Regions from separate parts of the uncultured Zhongshania sp. genome, predicted to be linked through region 2. Evidence: predicted binding sites of a transcription regulator. Region 2 holds the regulator's gene; each other region holds the start of a gene.

Region 1 (5,935 bases), on a different contig from region 2:
TCGGCCAACGGTGCCGACAAAGTCGCTGCCGCAGAGCGCAGTTGCTCATCGCTGCCATCGATAGCCACAGGTGGCTCAGGCGCCGAAGCCGCCTTTTCTTTGTAATCAGACTCCGACTCTACCGCCAGTGTCTCCTTCACCTTCTTTTTGGCGGCTGCGTCATCGACCGTCTCAACTACCGGCTCGTTATACTCACTATTCACCGAACGATCTAAGACGTACCAGACAAACCCGGCGACGGCGACGATCACCACTACTGCAGATAAGGCTTTCCAATTCATTACTCATTCCTGTTTTATTTATCACGCAAGGGGATTTTCCTGCTGCCATCACTGGGGCCAGAAGACCAGTCTCAGCAATGACTTAACCCTAACGCCGGTAGCTATTACATGCAAATTATCTCTGCATGTTATAACCGCGACTCAAAATCAGCAATATAGACTGCCATACCGAGTCGATAACTCAAGAAATTAGCAAGGAAAACGCCACAGAACGTGGCGTACAAACAGAGATTTCACTATCTAGCAGTGAAAGAAAGGCTTTAAAGGTCGAAATCGTCCAATAGATCCAATTCATCCATCAGGCGTTTGCGCTCTAAACGCTCTTCAATTTTGCGACGAATACTGCTATCGCCTCCACCCATAAGTCGCCGCTCCTCAAAATCAGGGGCTGAATCGTCTTCAAGGACATCGTCAATATCATCATCGGCTAGGTCATTTGCCATTACTTGCCCACTCCAGTACATCGTAGATACAGAATGAACCCCTCGGCTAACCGTGGTTGTTCAGGGCACTATTTATGACGAACTCGAATTTCTGTCAATAAAAATTTATACCTATAGCGTAAATATTTTCTTAACAGCGACCTTACCAAACCACTAGCAAAACACGTTACTGGCGCAAAGATGGCCGAAGGCTTAGCAAATCCGGCGCACTACAAGCGATTTAGGCCGTTCAGCGCCGCCGTTCGGTAGGCTTCAGCCATGGTTGGGTAATTAAACGTAGTGGTCACAAAATAGCGCAGGGTATTGCCGCCGTTCTGCTGTTTCATTATTGCCTGACCGATATGGATAATTTCCGCCGCTTCGGCACCAAAGCAATGAATACCGAGAATTTCCAAGGTCTCGGGGTGAAAGAGCAGTTTAAGCATTCCAACCGTCTCACCACTTATCTGGCCGCGGGCGGTATCTTTAAAAAATGCGCGACCCACCTCGTAAGGAATTTTCGCTTCGGTCAGCTCGCGTTCAGTCTGCCCCACCGAGCTAATTTCAGGCAGTGTGTAAATGCCTGTTGGCACGTCATCCACAAAACGACACTGCTCTTTGCCGCGGGCTGATGCCGCCGCTGAACGCCCTTGGTCGTAAGCGGCACTCGCCAAGCTCGGCCAGCCGATGACGTCTCCAGCAGCGAAAATGCCCGGCACAGTGGTTTGGTAATGCTCGTCCACAATTAACTGACCGCGATGATCTGTTTCCAGACCAATCTGATCCAAACCTAATTGATTGGTATTACCGCTTCGACCATTACACCAAAGGAGCGCATCGGCGTGGATACGCTTACCAGACTCCAGCAATACTTCGACGCCCTTGTCGCTAGCCACAACCGATTTATACACTTCGCGGTGGCGGATCATCACCCCCATATTCCGAAGTTGATAACTCAAGGCATCGGAAATTTCGTCGTCTAAAAACTCCAATAGACGATCCCGACCATTGATTAACTCGATTTTGATGCCAATACCGGAAAAAATTGACGCGTATTCGCAGCCGATAACACCCGCTCCATAAACAATGATTTTATTCGGGGTGTTGGTCATTTTCAGAATGGTATCGCTGTCATAGATCCGAGGGTGAGAAAAGTCGATATTTGCCGGGCGGTAGGGCCGCGAGCCAGTGGCTATTACCACACTACTCGCGGTAAAGGATTCCACCTGTCCCTCATCCGTCACCACTTCAACAGTATTCTTATCAACAAAGTGGCCGCGGCCAAAAATAAGACGAATCTGATTGCGGTAGTAGAAGCGACTGCGCATATCCACCTGCCGCGAAATGACTTCATTGGCATGACTAAGTAGACGGGGATAACTTAATGTTCGCGCGTCACCAATATCGCGAAACGCTGGCGTGGTATTGTATCTAATAGCCTGCCGCACCATATGCCGTAAGGCCTTTGATGGAATAGTACCTTGATGGGTACAAGCACCACCGACGGCGTCTTGCGCCTCCACCACCGCCACCCGATGCCCGTGCTTCATGGCATTCAGAGCAGCGCTTTCTCCGGCGGGGCCACTACCCAATACTAAAACGTCGTAATCAAATTTCGTCACAGAACCCGTCCGTTAAATCCGTAAACATAGCTACTCAGCATGAGTGAGCTAAGGAATATCTTGATGGTGATCATGGTAATACATTCTTTTCACAATTAAGATCGCGGCTCTGTATATCGTCACCGACGCTATACAACATAAGCAAGCCAGACTTTAGTAGGACACACCCATGCCCAATACGTCACCAATCCAGACCCGAGACTATTTTGGAGTGCGAACTCTACTCGCCTCACACCCCGATATGCGCCGCCTAAAGCGGGCCACGCACGCGACCCAGCTGCACGGCAATAAACTGTGGGGCAGTGCCTATCTGCTTATCGACTATTTACAAAAAAAACCACTACCTGCTGCAAGTAAAGTGCTCGACCTGGGCTGCGGATGGGGGCTAGCAAGCATATATTGCGCCAAGCATCTTCAAGCCACGGTAACTGCCGTCGATGCCGATCCCGCTGTCTTTCCCTACTTATCGCTGCTAGCGCAGCACAATGCGGTAAACATAAACACTCAATGTGCCCGCTTCGAAGCCCTAGATGCAGACACTTTAGCTCAGTACGACGTTATCATTGCCAGCGACATTTGCTTTTGGGATGAGATGAGTGAAGAAGTCTTCGATTTAATTCACCGCGCCGTTGATGCCGGTGTTGAAAAAATCATTATTGCAGACCCTCACCGGCCACCTTTCTTAGCGGTAGCCGAAGCGTGCATCGACGACTTTTTTGCCGAACTAATCCCCTGCGAAGTACTTACTAGCCGCCATCATCGGGGTAGCATTTTGTTAATTGAAAATGCCTAGGATACATCTGCCTCATTTGTCAGCTCTGGAAGTGTTTAGACACTAATACAAGCCCAAAGCTCATTCAACACTGTCTTAAAACTGCAATACATTTGTCACAATATTGAAAACACATCAGCGTATGGTTTCAGATGTGAGGATAAAACTATGCGCTTAATACAGTCGATAAATCAGTTCGATGTGCGAATGTTTCTGGCTTGCGTAAATACCCGCCACCAGCAACAGTTGTCTCGTGTAGCCCGAAGTGTATCAAAAACCGGCGACGGCTACGCCCAACTTGGCCTTCCCCTTTGTCTTTACGTGATGGGGGCGAGCCAAGGTCTAAGCTATTTTAGTGCGGTTATGATCAGTTTTGCCGCATGGCTGCCCATTTACTGGGTGCTAAAAAACACCTGCCGCAGAAAGCGACCGCCCGCCGCCATTCCGGCTTTTAGTGCCGCCATTATTGCCTCAGACGAATTCAGCTTTCCCTCTGGCCACACCGCAGCCGCCTTTTTACTAGCGACCATGACCGTGTTATTTTTCGGGGTTATCGGTACTCCACTTTTCTTGTGGGCAGTTGCCGTGGGCGCCTCGCGGGTAATCCTCGGCGTGCATTTCCCCACCGACACCCTCGCCGGCGCAAGCTTAGGTATTGGCATCGCGCATCTGGGACATTCGATTGTCACAGCGGTCTAACACCAATTTTCATATCATGCGCGCGGCCATCATACCGTCGCAAAACGACATCTATCACTCTCCACCTTCACTTCCCTCGCGCAGTGAGCCCAGTGGTAGCAAGCCCATCATGGGAGATCCATTATGAAACTCCTGTACGGAGTGCAGGGAACCGGCAATGGCCATATTTCCCGCGCCCGCATGTTGGCCAAACACTTTTCCGAAAAAAATATAGACGTTGAATATCTATTCTCTGGCCGTGCTGCCGATCAGTATTTCGATATGGAGATTTTCGGCGACTACCAACTCCGAGATGGTCTCAGTTTCGCGACAAACAAAGGTAGCATTAGCGCAATACAAACCCTACTCCAAACCAAACCGCTGACGTTTATTGGGGATGTTCGCAAACTCGATATCAGCTCTTACGATGCAATCATTACCGATTTTGAACCCGTCACCGCCTGGGCCGGCCGTCTAAAGAAAAAGCCTGTCATCGGAATTGGCCACCAGTACGCATTTGGCTACCCGGATGTACCTCAAAGCGGTGTCGACCTTCGCAACCGCCTTATTATGAAATTCTTTGCACCGACTCAATACCGCTTGGGATTACACTGGGATGCGTTTAACGCCAATATCGCGCCGCCGATAATCAATCCCGCCGAAATTCGCCAGCCTTGTGGCTCACCGGCACACATCGTCGTGTACCTGCCCTTTGAAGACCAGCAACTAGTCAGTGCAGCACTCGCGACATTTCCCAGTCAAAAATTTATTCAATTCGCGCCTCAATTACAGCGTGAGGAGCGCGCAAATATAAGCCTTAGACCAACTAGCCTACACGATTTCAAACATAATCTATGCCAAGCCAAAGGCGTAATCTGCAATGCTGGATTTGAATTAATTAGTGAATGCCTGCATATGGGAATTCCGGCCCTCGCAAAACCCGTAGCGGGACAGTCAGAACAATTAGGTAACGCCGCCGCCCTGCAACAACTCGGCGTGGCAACCGTTATGTATGACTTCTCAGCACAGCATATTGAAAACTGGCTCGCTAATATCCCCGCGCAAACCGCCGCGCACTATCCCGATGTCGCCGCGGCGATTTGCGACTGGCTATTGAGCGGCGAGTGGCATGACAGCTCAAGACTGGTGTCAGAGCTTTGGGAACAAACTGGTCGGCCCGCCGACAAGATTGCCGCGACAGGCTGATACCGACCATGAGATATAAAGAACAAGCCCGTATAGAGGACATAGCAAATCATACGGACGCCGCCTCGTACGGGCCGGATTTCCCAGATTTCACCAGCGTTATGGACGACTGCCGTGGCCGTCTTCGCCACCGGCTTTCTGAGCTGCTTTCCACCGAACAGCTTTGCCGACAAGCTGGCGATTTAATTACCACCCGCACCGAAGCTCTCGTTGACGTCGATGAATTTACCTTACCCGTGGTATCGCTCACCATTGGCAACCCAAACATTGCAAAGCACTGCCTGCTGCTCACCGCCGGCATCCACGGCGTAGAGCGCATAGGCACTCAAGTTCTGTTAGCGTGGCTAGAAACAGTAATAGAACGGTGCCGCTGGGATAGCCATTGGCGATCGCAATTTGAAAGCGAGATCGCCATAGTCGCAGTGCCAATAGTTAATCCCGGCGGCATGTTGCAAGACTCCCGCTGCAACCCAAACGGCATCGACTTAAATCGCCACGCTCCTATTGACGCAGAGGACAAGGTTCCCTTTTTAGTCGGCGGTCAGCGCATATCAAAAGCTATTCCCTGGTACAGAGGAAAACGCGGAGCCGATTTCGAAAGCGAATTTGTTGCCCTGCAAAATATTATTAAACGCTATTGCCAGGTAGATCGTCCCAGTATTGTCGTCGACTTTCATTCCGGATTTGGCTTTCAAGATCATCTGTGGATTCCCTATGCCTATCGCCGTCAACCCATCGACGACATCGGCAGCTATGTCGCGCTGAAATTACTGTGGGAGCGCAACTTCCCCCATCACAATTATGTGTTTGGTCCGCAAGCCATGCACTACCTTAGTCACGGTGATATTTGGGATTACTTTCATCGACAATGTCGCGCCGACGGAATTACCTTACTGCCACTCACCCTCGAAATGGGATCGTGGTTGTGGGTTAAAAAACATCCCCAACAACTGT
Region 2 (5,935 bases):
AAGAATGACGGTTGGCAAGGCTTCCATCAACTCAATTAGCGGTTTGGTCTTTCTGCGCAGAGCGGGCGCCATAAAATAGGCGGTGTAAATAGCGCCGCATATCGCCAGCGGCGCGGCAATTAGCATCGCGTAGAAAGCGGCTTTTAAGGTTCCGAAAGCCAAGGGTGCAAAACTGTACTTCGGCTCAAAATCATTACTCGATGCCGATGACTGCCATACATAATCCGGTTCGGGGTAACTTTCATACCACACCTTGCTCCACAGGGCTGTCCATGACAACTCAGGGTGCTCATTATGCAGGTCGAAACTGGCGAGTCCGCCATTGCTATTTTCTACTAATATTTTATTCGCACGGGGCGAGATCGCCAGGGCACTCACACTGCCAACATCAAGGTCTTTGCTCAGCAAGCGACGATGTGAGGTGGTGTAAAATAAATCTAATTGGCCCTGAGGCGATATGCTCACAAACCCTTTTCGACGGTGCTCTGTCACCAAGGCGGCACTGCCACCATCGGGTATCTCAAAATCCCGAACCGGCTGTAATTTATAACCAGATTCACGCTCTTTGTCGCGGACGACAAACCACTGCCCAACCGAACCGTGATCACTGGCAACTAATAGGGAAATACCTCCCAGTAAAAACCGCGCTTGGCTCAGCTTGCCGTTGTCGAATAAATACCCACGATCTGTAACGACCTGCTTGCGAAGATCAATTAAACGAAAACCGCCATCAGCCGCCAATACATAAAGCCATTGCTGGGCAGGACCAATTAAGACTCGACTGGGCACAATATCTAACTTAGGCAGCAGTAGTTCTTCTTCGCTGAGAGTCACTTCCTCACTGAGGAAATCTTCTTCTTTCACCCAACGGCGGCCAAATAATTTACCCTCGCTAATGCCTATAACAATAAGCGCATCATCATTATCACTAATGCCAAGCTGTTCAATCGGCATGTCTTCTGCGAGTAAAAAAGCCTGTTCACCATAGGGGTAACGTAATACCGGTGTAATTAGGCGTTGGTCATTGGGGTAGCTGGTTCGGTAATCATGTTTGGCGATAAGTACTTTCCCATCGCTCAAACCCAAAGCAAATAAACGGCTTTGCTCAGATTCAAGTGCAAAGCTGAGAATGTCCGCTCCCTGCAAGGGTAAATCTGAGGCGGACGACACGCTGCCGTCGCTGAGCTGGAAGAACTCTGCATAACCCTTAGAATCCAAACGGAAACCTATTTCCGCCTGTTCTTCCATAGCAAGATATAGGGCTGGCGATTCGCTAGCCGTTGTGAACTGCGAGTCCGCCTTTATAGACGCCGATTGAAACAGCGGCATAATTTCATATAGCAGATAGAAAAAGATAAGGAGGATGGCGAACAGCACACCGATGCCGCCAGCGGTGATCGTCGTCGTAGCGATTCCGTCTTTTACTTGTCGCCATTTACGGTAGGCGGAAGCGGTAGCTCGTACCTCAGATTGACTCATTTCTTCTAGCTCTCTGAAAACTCACAAACACAATATGACACTTTTGTTACAGTTTGATGACGGAGGCTTTTCAAAAAAAATGCCGCGGGTATTCCTACGGCATTTATGCTGATCACTCCATCATTGCTAGAGCGCCATCTTCGCCTTAATTTTCTCTACGACACTCGCTGGGAGCGGTATATAGCCATCTTTTACGACGACTTCTTGCCCTTGCTTAGACAGAACCAGTTTCAGGAACTCACGCTCCAAAGGAGCAAGTGGTTTATTCGGTGCTTTGTTTAAATAGACATACAAAAAACGAGACAGTGGATAGGTGCCAGATGTCGCGTTTTCTGAATTTGCTTCGACAAACCCGCTTTTGTCATCTTTCGCTAAGGGCACTGTGCGCACGCTAGAGGTTTTATAACCAATCCCCGAGTAACCGATGCCGTTAACTGAGGTAGAAACCGATTGCACCACAGAGGCTGATCCTGGCTGCTCGTTCACACCATTTTTAAAATCACCCTTACACAGTGCAGCCTCTTTAAAGTACCCGTAGGTACCCGATACCGAGTTACGGCCGAACATTTGAATATCGCGAGTCGTCCATGCGTCGCTCATTCCCAACGCGCCCCAGGTCTCTACGTTGTCGGGGTGGCCACACTTATGCGTGCTAGAAAAAACCGCATCTACCTGCGCCATGGTCATGCCTTCAATCGGATTATCTTTGTGTACAAAAACCGCTAAGGCATCTATCGCTACCGGAATGGCCATTGGCTTATAGCCGTACTTGATTTCAAACGCCTCAATTTCCTTGTCTTTCATTTTACGGCTCATAGGGCCGATGTTTGAGGTGCCTTCTGTCAAGGCTGGCGGCGCTGTAGACGAGCCCGCAGCTTGGATTTGAATATTGACGTTGGGGTAGAACCGTTTGAAATCTTCGCCCCATAATGTCATCAAGTTGGCCAGCGTGTCTGAACCAACGCTGGACAGGTTGCCGGAGACACCGGACGCACTTTGGTATGTCGGCAACGCCGAATCAACTTCAGTTGCCGCAATAGCCGCTACTGAAGACAAGGCAACAATGGATCCCGCCAAATACTGTTTAATGTTCACGCACCCTACTCCCAAACCAATTAATTACATTAACGCAGCCACTTTATAGGGCAATTATGACAACTTTGTGACAGTCGCTAGGAATAGTGACGACTTTAAGCCGTCTTAACTTGAACCGCGGCGGAACGGGGAAATACACAGGTAAACACACTACCTTTTTCTGGCACACTTCGAATCCGCAGCTCTGCCCGATGTCGAATTAAAACATGCTTAACAATGGCTAAGCCGAGACCTGTACCGCCAGTGTCCAGCGAGCGACTTTGATCTACGCGATAAAACCGCTCAGTCAAACGCGGTATATATTGCGGCTCTATTCCGATACCGGTGTCTTCGACCTCGAAGTAAGCGTGGTCATCATCGCGGTACCAGCGCAGGGTTATGGTGTCGTTCTCTGCGGTATACCGAGCGGCATTGATCGCTAAATTAGAAAACGCACTGCGCAACTCATTGGCATTTCCACGGATTGAAATCGTATCGTCACATTCAATCACAATACGACGCGGACCTTTCGCCGCGGAGCCGCACTCCTCTCTAATCATCTCCATCAAAGACCGCAAGCTTATAACGGTATCATCGCCGGCTTTGGGAACCGCCTCTAAGCGCGACAACAGCATAAGATCCTGAATCAGCATATGCATACGGCGTGATTGCTGAAGCATCTGGCTTACTGCACGATCCCAGCGCGGGTTATCACCGCCGTGTTCTGAAAACGTTTCGAGGTAGCCATTTATCACGGTTAGCGGCGTGCGAAGTTCGTGGGAAACATTGGCAACAAAATCTTTGCGCATTTTTTCCAAGCGGTGGGTTCTGGTGACATCACGGGCAAAAAGCAATCGATTGCGCTGGCCGAAGAAGTTCACACTAACGCTCAAACTTAAACCGCCATTCACTGGCGACGTCATCTCAAGTGGTGTCTGATAACGCTCCGCTTCGAAATAGCGCAAAAAAGCCGGACTTCGAATTAGGTTGATCAGTTGCCGACCGGTGTCGTCAGACTGTCGTAAACCGAGTAAGTCGTGGGCTGAGGCATTACACCATTCAATATTACCCACGGGATCTAGCATCACAACGGCATCTGACATCGAGGCGAATGAAGAGTGAAGATAGTCGATCATCGCCTGTAATTTGGCGCTATTCTGCGTGGTCTCACGCTGCATGTCATAAATGACATCAAAAACCTGCCCCCACATTCCCGATGCCTCCGGAGGCTCTTTATCAACGCCGCTGTAAAGCCAATCTGACAAGTGCTGCAAGTTGCGTAGCAACCAAGCACAAACCAACAGCGCTGCGATAAATAAAGGCCACAAACCCAAATCAAAAATTGCACAAACAGCCGCTACCGCCGTCAGCAGTAGGCCAATGCGCAATAATTCCGTTTTCCAATTGTAATAGCGCATTAATTCATGTGCGCTAAGCGCAAACACCTGTCGTCGAAAAACGATAACCGGTGCCACGTACCGTCTGGATCAGCAAACCACAGTCTCGTTGATCAGTTTGCAGGGCTTTGCGGAGGCGACGAATATGCACGTCTACCGTGCGTTCTTCGACGTAGACATTGCTGCCCCAGACTTGGTCAAGTAACTGACCACGGCTGTAGGCACGCTCTTGGTGGGTCATAAAAAACTTAAGTAGTTTAAATTCTGTCGGCCCCATATCTAAGGGCTGAGTGTCGACAAAAACGCGATGACTAGCGGGATCCAATTTTAAACCGCCGACTTCAATACTTTCTTCCTGCTCACGGGTGGTAGACCGGCGCATAATCGCCTTAATCCGCGCCATCAACTCACGGGAGGAAAAGGGCTTGGTAATGTAATCGTCTGCGCCGACATCCAAGCCCTGCACACGATTATCTTCATCGTCTTTCGCCGTTAGCATGATAACGAGCAAGTCGCGGGTGAGCTCATCTCTGCGCAAGCGTCGCAACAACTCTATACCGCTTGTGACCGGCATCATCCAGTCTAGCAAGACCAAATCGGGGCGCTGATCAACAATAATACCGTGAGCGTCCTGTGCATTGCTTGCCTCCAGGCACTCGTAGCCGGCAAGTTCTAGCCCAACGCGGATCATTTCCCGTATGGCGGCCTCGTCGTCGACAATCAGTATGGTGGTTGCAGTCATCCCTCTACCCTTTTTTAACAATATTTGTAAGCAGCATTAAAACGACATTTGGTGACAATTTTATGACAGTGCCCGTTTATCTAGATTAATCAAACACTACCGTCTTATTCCCGAGCACTAGCACCCGGTCTTCTAAATGATTTCGCAACGCCCTCGCGAGCACAGACTTTTCGACATCTTTACCCAGCCGAACAAGATCGTCCTTGCTGTAGCGATGCGACACGCGAATAACATCTTGTTCGATTATCGGCCCTTCATCAAGGTGCTCCGTCACGTAATGACTGGTTGCGCCAATCAGCTTCACACCTCGATCAAACGCTTTCTGGTAAGGGTTTGCGCCAATGAATGACGGCAAAAAGCTATGGTGGATATTGATCATTCGCCCCGTGTAAGCTCGGCAAAATTCAGGTTGAATAATCTGCATATAGCGCGCGAGCACCACGCAATCTGCTTGATACTCGCCAGTAAGTTCCATAATGCGCGCGTGTGCCGGCGCCTTGTTTTGGGGGTCAATAGCGACGTATTCAAAGGGAATACCGTGCCACTCCACCATGCTACGCAAATTCTCGTGATTAGAGATGACACAGGGAATGTCACAATCCAGCTCACCGCTATGCCAGCGGTGTAAAATATCTGCAATACAGTGCGAGGCATGACTCGCCAATATGACAACTTTGCGTTTTACCGACGAATCCACCAACTCCCAGCGCATACCGTATTCGTCTGCGATCGGGGCAAAGGCGGCGCGAACAGCCTCCGCCCCCATCTGCAGAGAATCGGCGCGGATTTCATTGCGCATAAAAAACCAATTATTCTCAGCATCAGCATGATAGTTAGCCTCCGTAAGCCAGCCGCCTTGATCCGCTACAAACTGACTTACTCGCGCAACAATACCCACCCGATCTGGGCAACTGATTACCAATCGAAATGTATGATTCATGAAGATGTTTAAACCTTATTCAAAATTCCGCGCAAGGCCTGTGGCAAATCTGCAGGCAATACGACTGTTTTAGCATTGTTTGAGGTTGATAGTTTCACTAAGGCGTCCGCGTATTTCTCGCCTAAAAGATACAAAACTGGCAAATCCTGGTCGCCAACCGCTTCCGACACCAGGGTAATTGCCTCGCCGCTGGCTTTGGCTAACACTACCTGCGCCTCCGCATCGCGACGAGATGCCTCTAAGCGACCATCCGCCTCCAGAATCGCAGCCTGTTTTTCACCTTCGGCTTTAGTCACGGCAGCA
Region 3 (5,935 bases), on a different contig from region 2:
CATTTATTGGCGATGCTACCAGCTAACGCGGTATTTATTGAGCTGTTAGGTGAGTGGGGACGTTTCGATATGTTTGCGACAGTGAGCGGTTACTTGGCGCTTATCGCTGGAGCGGTGGGGCTATATTATATGTATCGCTGTTATCGTATACCGGCGCGGCCGTTTTGGAATCACTGGCAAACAGCAACGTCTTTTTTTGGCACAGCCTTAACTTTGGGGAGTGTGCTTGTCGGTTTAATTGGCGTGCCGACGTTCATTCTGCTCGGTGGCAATGTCACCCAGATTTTTTCCTTGGCGCTTGCTTGTGTTGTCATCGGCTGTGGACTCGAAGCCTTTGGGTTGTGGCGTCATGCGGTCGCGATGGATGCGGCAAATAATGAAGGCAGCGTATCCCATTACATTCAGTGCACCGTATTTGGTAAAAGCTATGTGCTGCGCAATATCGTCTTGTTGGCGAATGCCAGCGTGGCGTTACTGCTGCTGACTTTGGCCCCCAGTGTGCTGACCTTGGCTGCTGCTTCGCTGGTTTGTTTGGGGGCGGCGGTGACGGCAATTATTGGTCGTGCGCTATTTTATGTATTGGTTATTCCAACGACTATGCCAGGTGCATTCTTCTGGAAAAATAAAGATTTTGAAGAGCACGCTAGAGATATTGGTCTGGCCAATATGCCGCAGGTAGGTGTGGTTGCTCACGGTCACTAAAAGCCTAGTTTGGGATCTATGTCGGCGGCGAGCATCATGCATCGCCGTCGACAGCATAATCAGCGATTTATGCAGATCGTCAAACGCCTACCCATTGGCTGCTTGATCTTTTTCAAAAAGCACGCTGTAAGTTAGGCCGGCCCAATCGACAGCGCTAAAATCATACTGAGTTCACACAGAGAGCGGCCGCTTTCTGCACGCATATCATTAAACGCTTTTTGCACTGCGGCCAGGTCGCGCTGACTGCTAATCTGGGTTTTGTCGACGATACCTTCAGCACATAATGCGGTGCAAACATCTCTGCTGAGGACAAAGGTATCCTTGCCCATAAATCGTAAAAAATACTGCCCTGAATTGCCGCCGAGGCGATTGCCGTGCTTTTTAAGGTAGGACCACAGGCCGACAATATTGTCCTCTGGCCAGTCGGCGAGAAAGCGCCCGAAAGAACCAAATTCCCGTTGGATATCCAGAACGAACAGGGCGTTTTCTTGTGCTGATTTCACCTTGGTCAAATTGCGCACAATGCGAGTGTCGCTCGCCATGTCTTCAATCTCTTCCGGCGAGCGCGAGGCGACCCAAATGGGCAGGAAATGATTGAATACGGTTTCAAATCCATCCCATTTGAGTTGGATTATCCGCCACACAAAGCCGGCACGAAACACGCAGGCGGTCATTTCAGCCAAGTAGCGGTCGTCTTTAATCGCGGTTAGCGCTTTGTGGCTCAGAGCTTGGGGAAGCCTTTCTTCCACAGCAGCGATGGAGCCGTGCTGAATAATCGCTCGCTCCAAATAGCGCTGATAAAGCGATGGGGCAAGGGCCGATTTGGCTTTAGAGCGGGTCATAGTTACTGGCCATATTGTGTTGGTGACGTCTTTGATTCGGTAAGTGGTGAATATATTTCATTGTATAGAGCTAATACAGACGGATGATAGGGCTTATATAGCAAGCGGTTTATCATGATCTATCGTTAAAGCGTATATTACGAGAGTTTACGGCCGTTGGTTTTTGCCGCGGTTCGAGCCTATCAAGGCCAATCAAGGTAGTGGGAACAAAAATAATGACTGAAGTAAAGTGGGATCAAAGCGTAGATGTGCTCGTGGTGGGCAGCGGCAATGGCGCAATGACCGCCGCACTAAGCTGTTACGAAATGGGCGTAACCGACGTACTTGTGGTGGAAAAATCCGACAAAATCGGTGGTACCAGTGCCACTTCCGGGGGCGGAGTTTGGATCCCGAATAACCGTTATGCGAAGGCGGCGGGTGCACAGGATAGCGTAGCTGACGCCAAGCAGTATTTGCTCAGCACAACCCCAGCTGGCGCGGTGCCAGAAGAAATGGTGGATGCGTATTTAATCAATGGCCCCAAAATGATTAATTTTCTGCATGAGCGCAGCGATGTGCGCTATGAAACCCTGGAGCATTACCCGGATTATTACACCAATGTAGATGGCTCGCGCACTGGTCACCGCTCAATGGAACCCGAGCGTTTTGATTCGTCGCTACTGGGTGACGACGTTAAACGCCTGCGTCCAAGCCACCATATGATGCGGATGTTTAGCAAAATTTATTTCACCCAGGTAGAGGCCGCACTATTAGTGCTCCAGGGCCCTGGCTGGATCAAATTGACCATGCAGCTCATTGCTCGCTGGGCGTTTGATTTGGGATGGTGGTTTCGCGGCAACGGCCTTAGCCGCCAAATCTGTACTGGCGCGGCGGGTGTGGCGCGGCTTTGGTATTCGCTAAAAAAACGCAATGTGCCGATATGGGCGAGTTCGCCGATGCAGGAATTAATTACCGAGGACGGCAAAGTAGTTGGAGCCCTTGTCATCCGTAATGGTAAGCCCCTTCGTGTGCAGGCGCGCAAAGGTGTTGTGCTGGCGGCCGGTGGCTTTGAACGCAATCAGCAAATGCGTGAGCAGTATTTACCGGCTCCCACCAGCACCGATTGGAGCGGCGGAGTCGAAGGTAATACTGGCGACGCGATACAGCAAGGTATTGCGCTGGGCGCTGCAACGCGGCTTATGGACGGAGCGTGGTGGTGTACAACTGTGTCAGTACCGGGTGAGCCAGCACCGCGCTTAAGTGTGATGGAAAAATCGTATCCGGGGTCTTGTATTGTCAACTTGCGTGGCGAGCGTTTCGCCAATGAATCGCAAAACTATATGGCATTTCAAAAAGATCTTTATAAGCAGCACAGTGAGGCATCGCCTTGCTCCCCCATGTATCAAGTTTTCGATGCGCGTTTTCGTCGAGACTATATCGTGGGGCCATTGATGACGGCGTCCTTGAAGCCGGACTGGACCATACCGAAAGAGTGGTTTGAGACAAAGTTAGTGGGTAAGGCGGCAACCATTCGTGAGTTGGCCGAGCAGCTAGGAATAGATGCAGAGAACCTAGAGCGCACCGTAAGCAAAATGAACGCCTACGCAAAAACCGGTAAGGACGAAGATTTTCAGCGCGGTGATTCTGCTTATGATCGCTACTACGGTGACCCGCGTTTTGAACCGAACCCGTGCCTTGGTGCAATTGATGAAGCCCCCTTTTATGCAATGCGTTTAGAGGCGGGGGACTTTGGTACCCAGGGTGGTTTAGCGACGAATACCAATGCGCAAGTGCTGAAAGAAGATGGCAATCCGATCGCCGGTTTGTATGCGGTGGGTAATTGCAGCGCGGCGGTTTTACCGACTTATCCTGGTCCCGGCGCCACCTTGGGGCCGGCAATGACCTTTGCCTATCAAGCGGCTAAACACATTAGTGCTTACCAAGATTAAAACATCGCAACTCTGGCGCAAAAGCGCGCCAGAGTTTGCGTTTATCAGGTTATCTATTTTATTTTTTCCTTAATACATCCCACCTAAAATTTGTTGTCATATAAACTCCACCGTTCTGTCATATAAGTGTCAGCATTTTGTCGCAATCCCTCGGTAATCTCGTGCAATTAATATTTCGCATGTCATTCTTGGAGGAAAGATGCAATTTAAAAAGACAGCTTTGGCGTGGGGCATTGCGCTCGCTACCCCTTTATTTCTCGTTGCCTGTGGGGGCGATGATGGGCGTGATGGTGTTAACGGTCAGGATGGCGTTGCGGGAAATAATGGCAGTCCCGGCAGTAGTGGGGCGGATGGCAGCAATGGCTTAAACAGTTTAATTCGGCAAACTAATCTTCACCTTGGCAATGAGCACTGCTTCAGTGGCGGTGTTATGGTTGAGTCAGGCCGCGACAGCAATGCGGACGATAGCCTGTCTGACAGCGAAGTGACCGACACCTCTTATATTTGCGCACCAACAGTATTGAATGAGGCTAAAAACTTTAATCGTATTGCGGCCATCCCAGTGTGTTTGCAAGACGATACCAGCTGCGACTCTGATGACACCACTGCAGCTGAAATTGTGGCAGCCAGTACCGATGGCATGACTTTAATCTACACCGATAGCCCCGCAGAGCGTATTGGTTTTGTCGATATTGCGGACCCATCTAAACCTTCTGTGTTAGGCGTTTTGGGCCTTGTCGGCGAGCCAACATCGGTTGCCGTAAAAGACGGTTATGCCTTGGTTGGTGTAAATACCGCACAAGACTTTATCAATGTGTCTGGTTCTTTAGATGTCATTGATATTGCAAGCCGTAGCACTATTCGCAGTATCGATGTTGGCGGTCAGCCAGACTCAGTTGCGGTCAGCCCAGATGGAAACTATGCCGTTGTCGTTATCGAAAATGAGCGTGACGAAGATCTCGGCGACGGTGTACCACCGCAGCTGCCTGCAGGTTATATCGTGATAGTTAATTTGACCGGTGAACCTGCGGCATGGACGACGCAGACCGTTGCATTGACCGGTTTGGCTGACTTATACCCAGCGGATCCAGAGCCTGAATTTGTCGATATCAATTCAGACAATATCGCGGCGATTTCGCTACAAGAAAATAATCATATTGTGCTCGTGAATTTGGCTGACGGTAGCATCGTAAATCACTTCAGCGCCGGCACTGTTGATCTTGTTGGTGTTGATGCAAACGAAGATGACCTGATCGATCAAAGCGAATCGCTGGATGGCGTGTTGCGCGAACCGGATGGGCTTAGCTGGTTGTCCACTGAGTACTTTGTGACTGCCAATGAAGGTGACTTAGACGGCGGTAGTCGTGGTTTTACCGTGTTTAATACCGCCGGAGATGTCATTTATGACGCCGGCAACACCCTTGATCAGCTAACCGTGCGCTATGGCCACTATCCCGAATCTCGTTCAGAAAACAAAGGTAACGAGCCAGAAAACGCAGAGTTTGCTGTGTTCGGTAGTGAGCGCTATTTATTTGTAAACTCTGAGCGCTCGAGCGTGGTGTTTGTTTACGATGTGGCGGATTTTACTAAACCAGTGTTTAAACAGTTACTGCCTGCCGCCGTCGGACCGGAAGGTGCCTTAGCGATTCCGTCACGCAATTTATTGGTGGTGGCGAGCGAAGAAGATAATCGTGACGATGTTATGCGTTCGTCATTGAATATTTATCAGTATGGCTTTGCGTCGGCGGCATATCCAACGGTGATTTCAAATGATCGTTTAGACGGTTCGCCAATTCCGTGGAGCGGCTTGTCAGGTTTATCCGCCGACCCAAGCAATAGCAATCTTATTTACGCGGTTGACGATAGCTACTATAAAAAGAATCGTATCTTCACCTTGGACGTAAGTGAGAAGCCGGCGATTGTTACCAAAGAAACACGCATCACTGATGGCAATGGTATTCTCGCGGCGCTACCTGCGGGTGTGTTAGAAGCAGATGCTGTCAATGCCGACAACACTGTGAATATAGACCCTGAAGGTATTGCTAAGCTTGCCGATGGCAGCTTCTGGATTGCCTCTGAAGGTTCTGGTCACGTGGTTGATGGCCCTGTAGCCAGCATGAACGTGTTGGTAAAGGCTGATGCAAACGGCGTTGTGACGCATGCAGTGACGTTGCCACAGTCAGTGAATGACTTGCAGCGCAACAATGGCTTTGAGGGTGTTGCTGAATACCAAGGTAAACTCTATGTCGCCTTCCAGCGCGCGTGGCAGGGTGAAGCCAATGTTCGCGTCGGTATTTACGATATTGCAAACGCAACGTGGTCATTCCTGTTTTACGTGCTAGATGCGCCAGAATCGCAAAACGGTGGCTGGGTAGGCTTGTCTGAAATCACCTCAATTGGCAACGGCGAGTTTTTGGTTATTGAGCGTGATAATCAAGGCGGCCCAGATGCAGCAATCAAACG

What was found. Region 2 encodes PhoB, which activates phosphate uptake and scavenging genes when phosphate is short. Its sites were predicted from a motif close to TGTCATAAANNTGTAACA; they were not measured.
Region 1: a site for PhoB is predicted at 3,190-3,207, ahead of AAC007_RS05275 (phosphatase PAP2 family protein). Genes of this name have one in related genera too.
Region 3: a site for PhoB is predicted at 3,589-3,606, ahead of AAC007_RS15695 (esterase-like activity of phytase family protein). Genes of this name have one in related genera too.

Annotation. Positions count from the first base shown of each region.
Region 1 covers NZ_CAXBHN010000003.1:164,580-170,514, forward strand. The annotation lists gene AAC007_RS05255 (DUF3014 domain-containing protein) at 1-281, opposite strand, end outside; gene AAC007_RS05260 (hypothetical protein) at 542-724, opposite strand; gene sthA (Si-specific NAD(P)(+) transhydrogenase) at 934-2,325, opposite strand; gene AAC007_RS05270 (methyltransferase domain-containing protein) at 2,495-3,118, shown strand; gene AAC007_RS05275 (phosphatase PAP2 family protein) at 3,266-3,796, shown strand; gene AAC007_RS05280 (MJ1255/VC2487 family glycosyltransferase) at 3,920-4,981, shown strand; gene AAC007_RS05285 (DUF2817 domain-containing protein) at 4,990-5,935, shown strand, end outside.
Region 2 covers NZ_CAXBHN010000002.1:166,774-172,708, forward strand. The annotation lists gene AAC007_RS03085 (ABC transporter permease subunit) at 1-1,479, opposite strand, end outside; gene AAC007_RS03090 (phosphate ABC transporter substrate-binding protein PstS family protein) at 1,606-2,574, opposite strand; gene phoR (phosphate regulon sensor histidine kinase PhoR) at 2,670-3,971, opposite strand; gene phoB (phosphate regulon transcriptional regulator PhoB) at 3,985-4,692, opposite strand; gene purU (formyltetrahydrofolate deformylase) at 4,778-5,632, opposite strand; gene AAC007_RS03110 (stomatin-like protein) at 5,641-5,935, opposite strand, start outside.
Region 3 covers NZ_CAXBHN010000027.1:10,229-16,163, reverse strand. The annotation lists gene AAC007_RS15710 (DmsC/YnfH family molybdoenzyme membrane anchor subunit) at 1-702, shown strand, start outside; gene AAC007_RS15705 (DNA-3-methyladenine glycosylase I) at 834-1,544, opposite strand; gene AAC007_RS15700 (FAD-binding protein) at 1,760-3,472, shown strand; gene AAC007_RS15695 (esterase-like activity of phytase family protein) at 3,672-5,935, shown strand, end outside.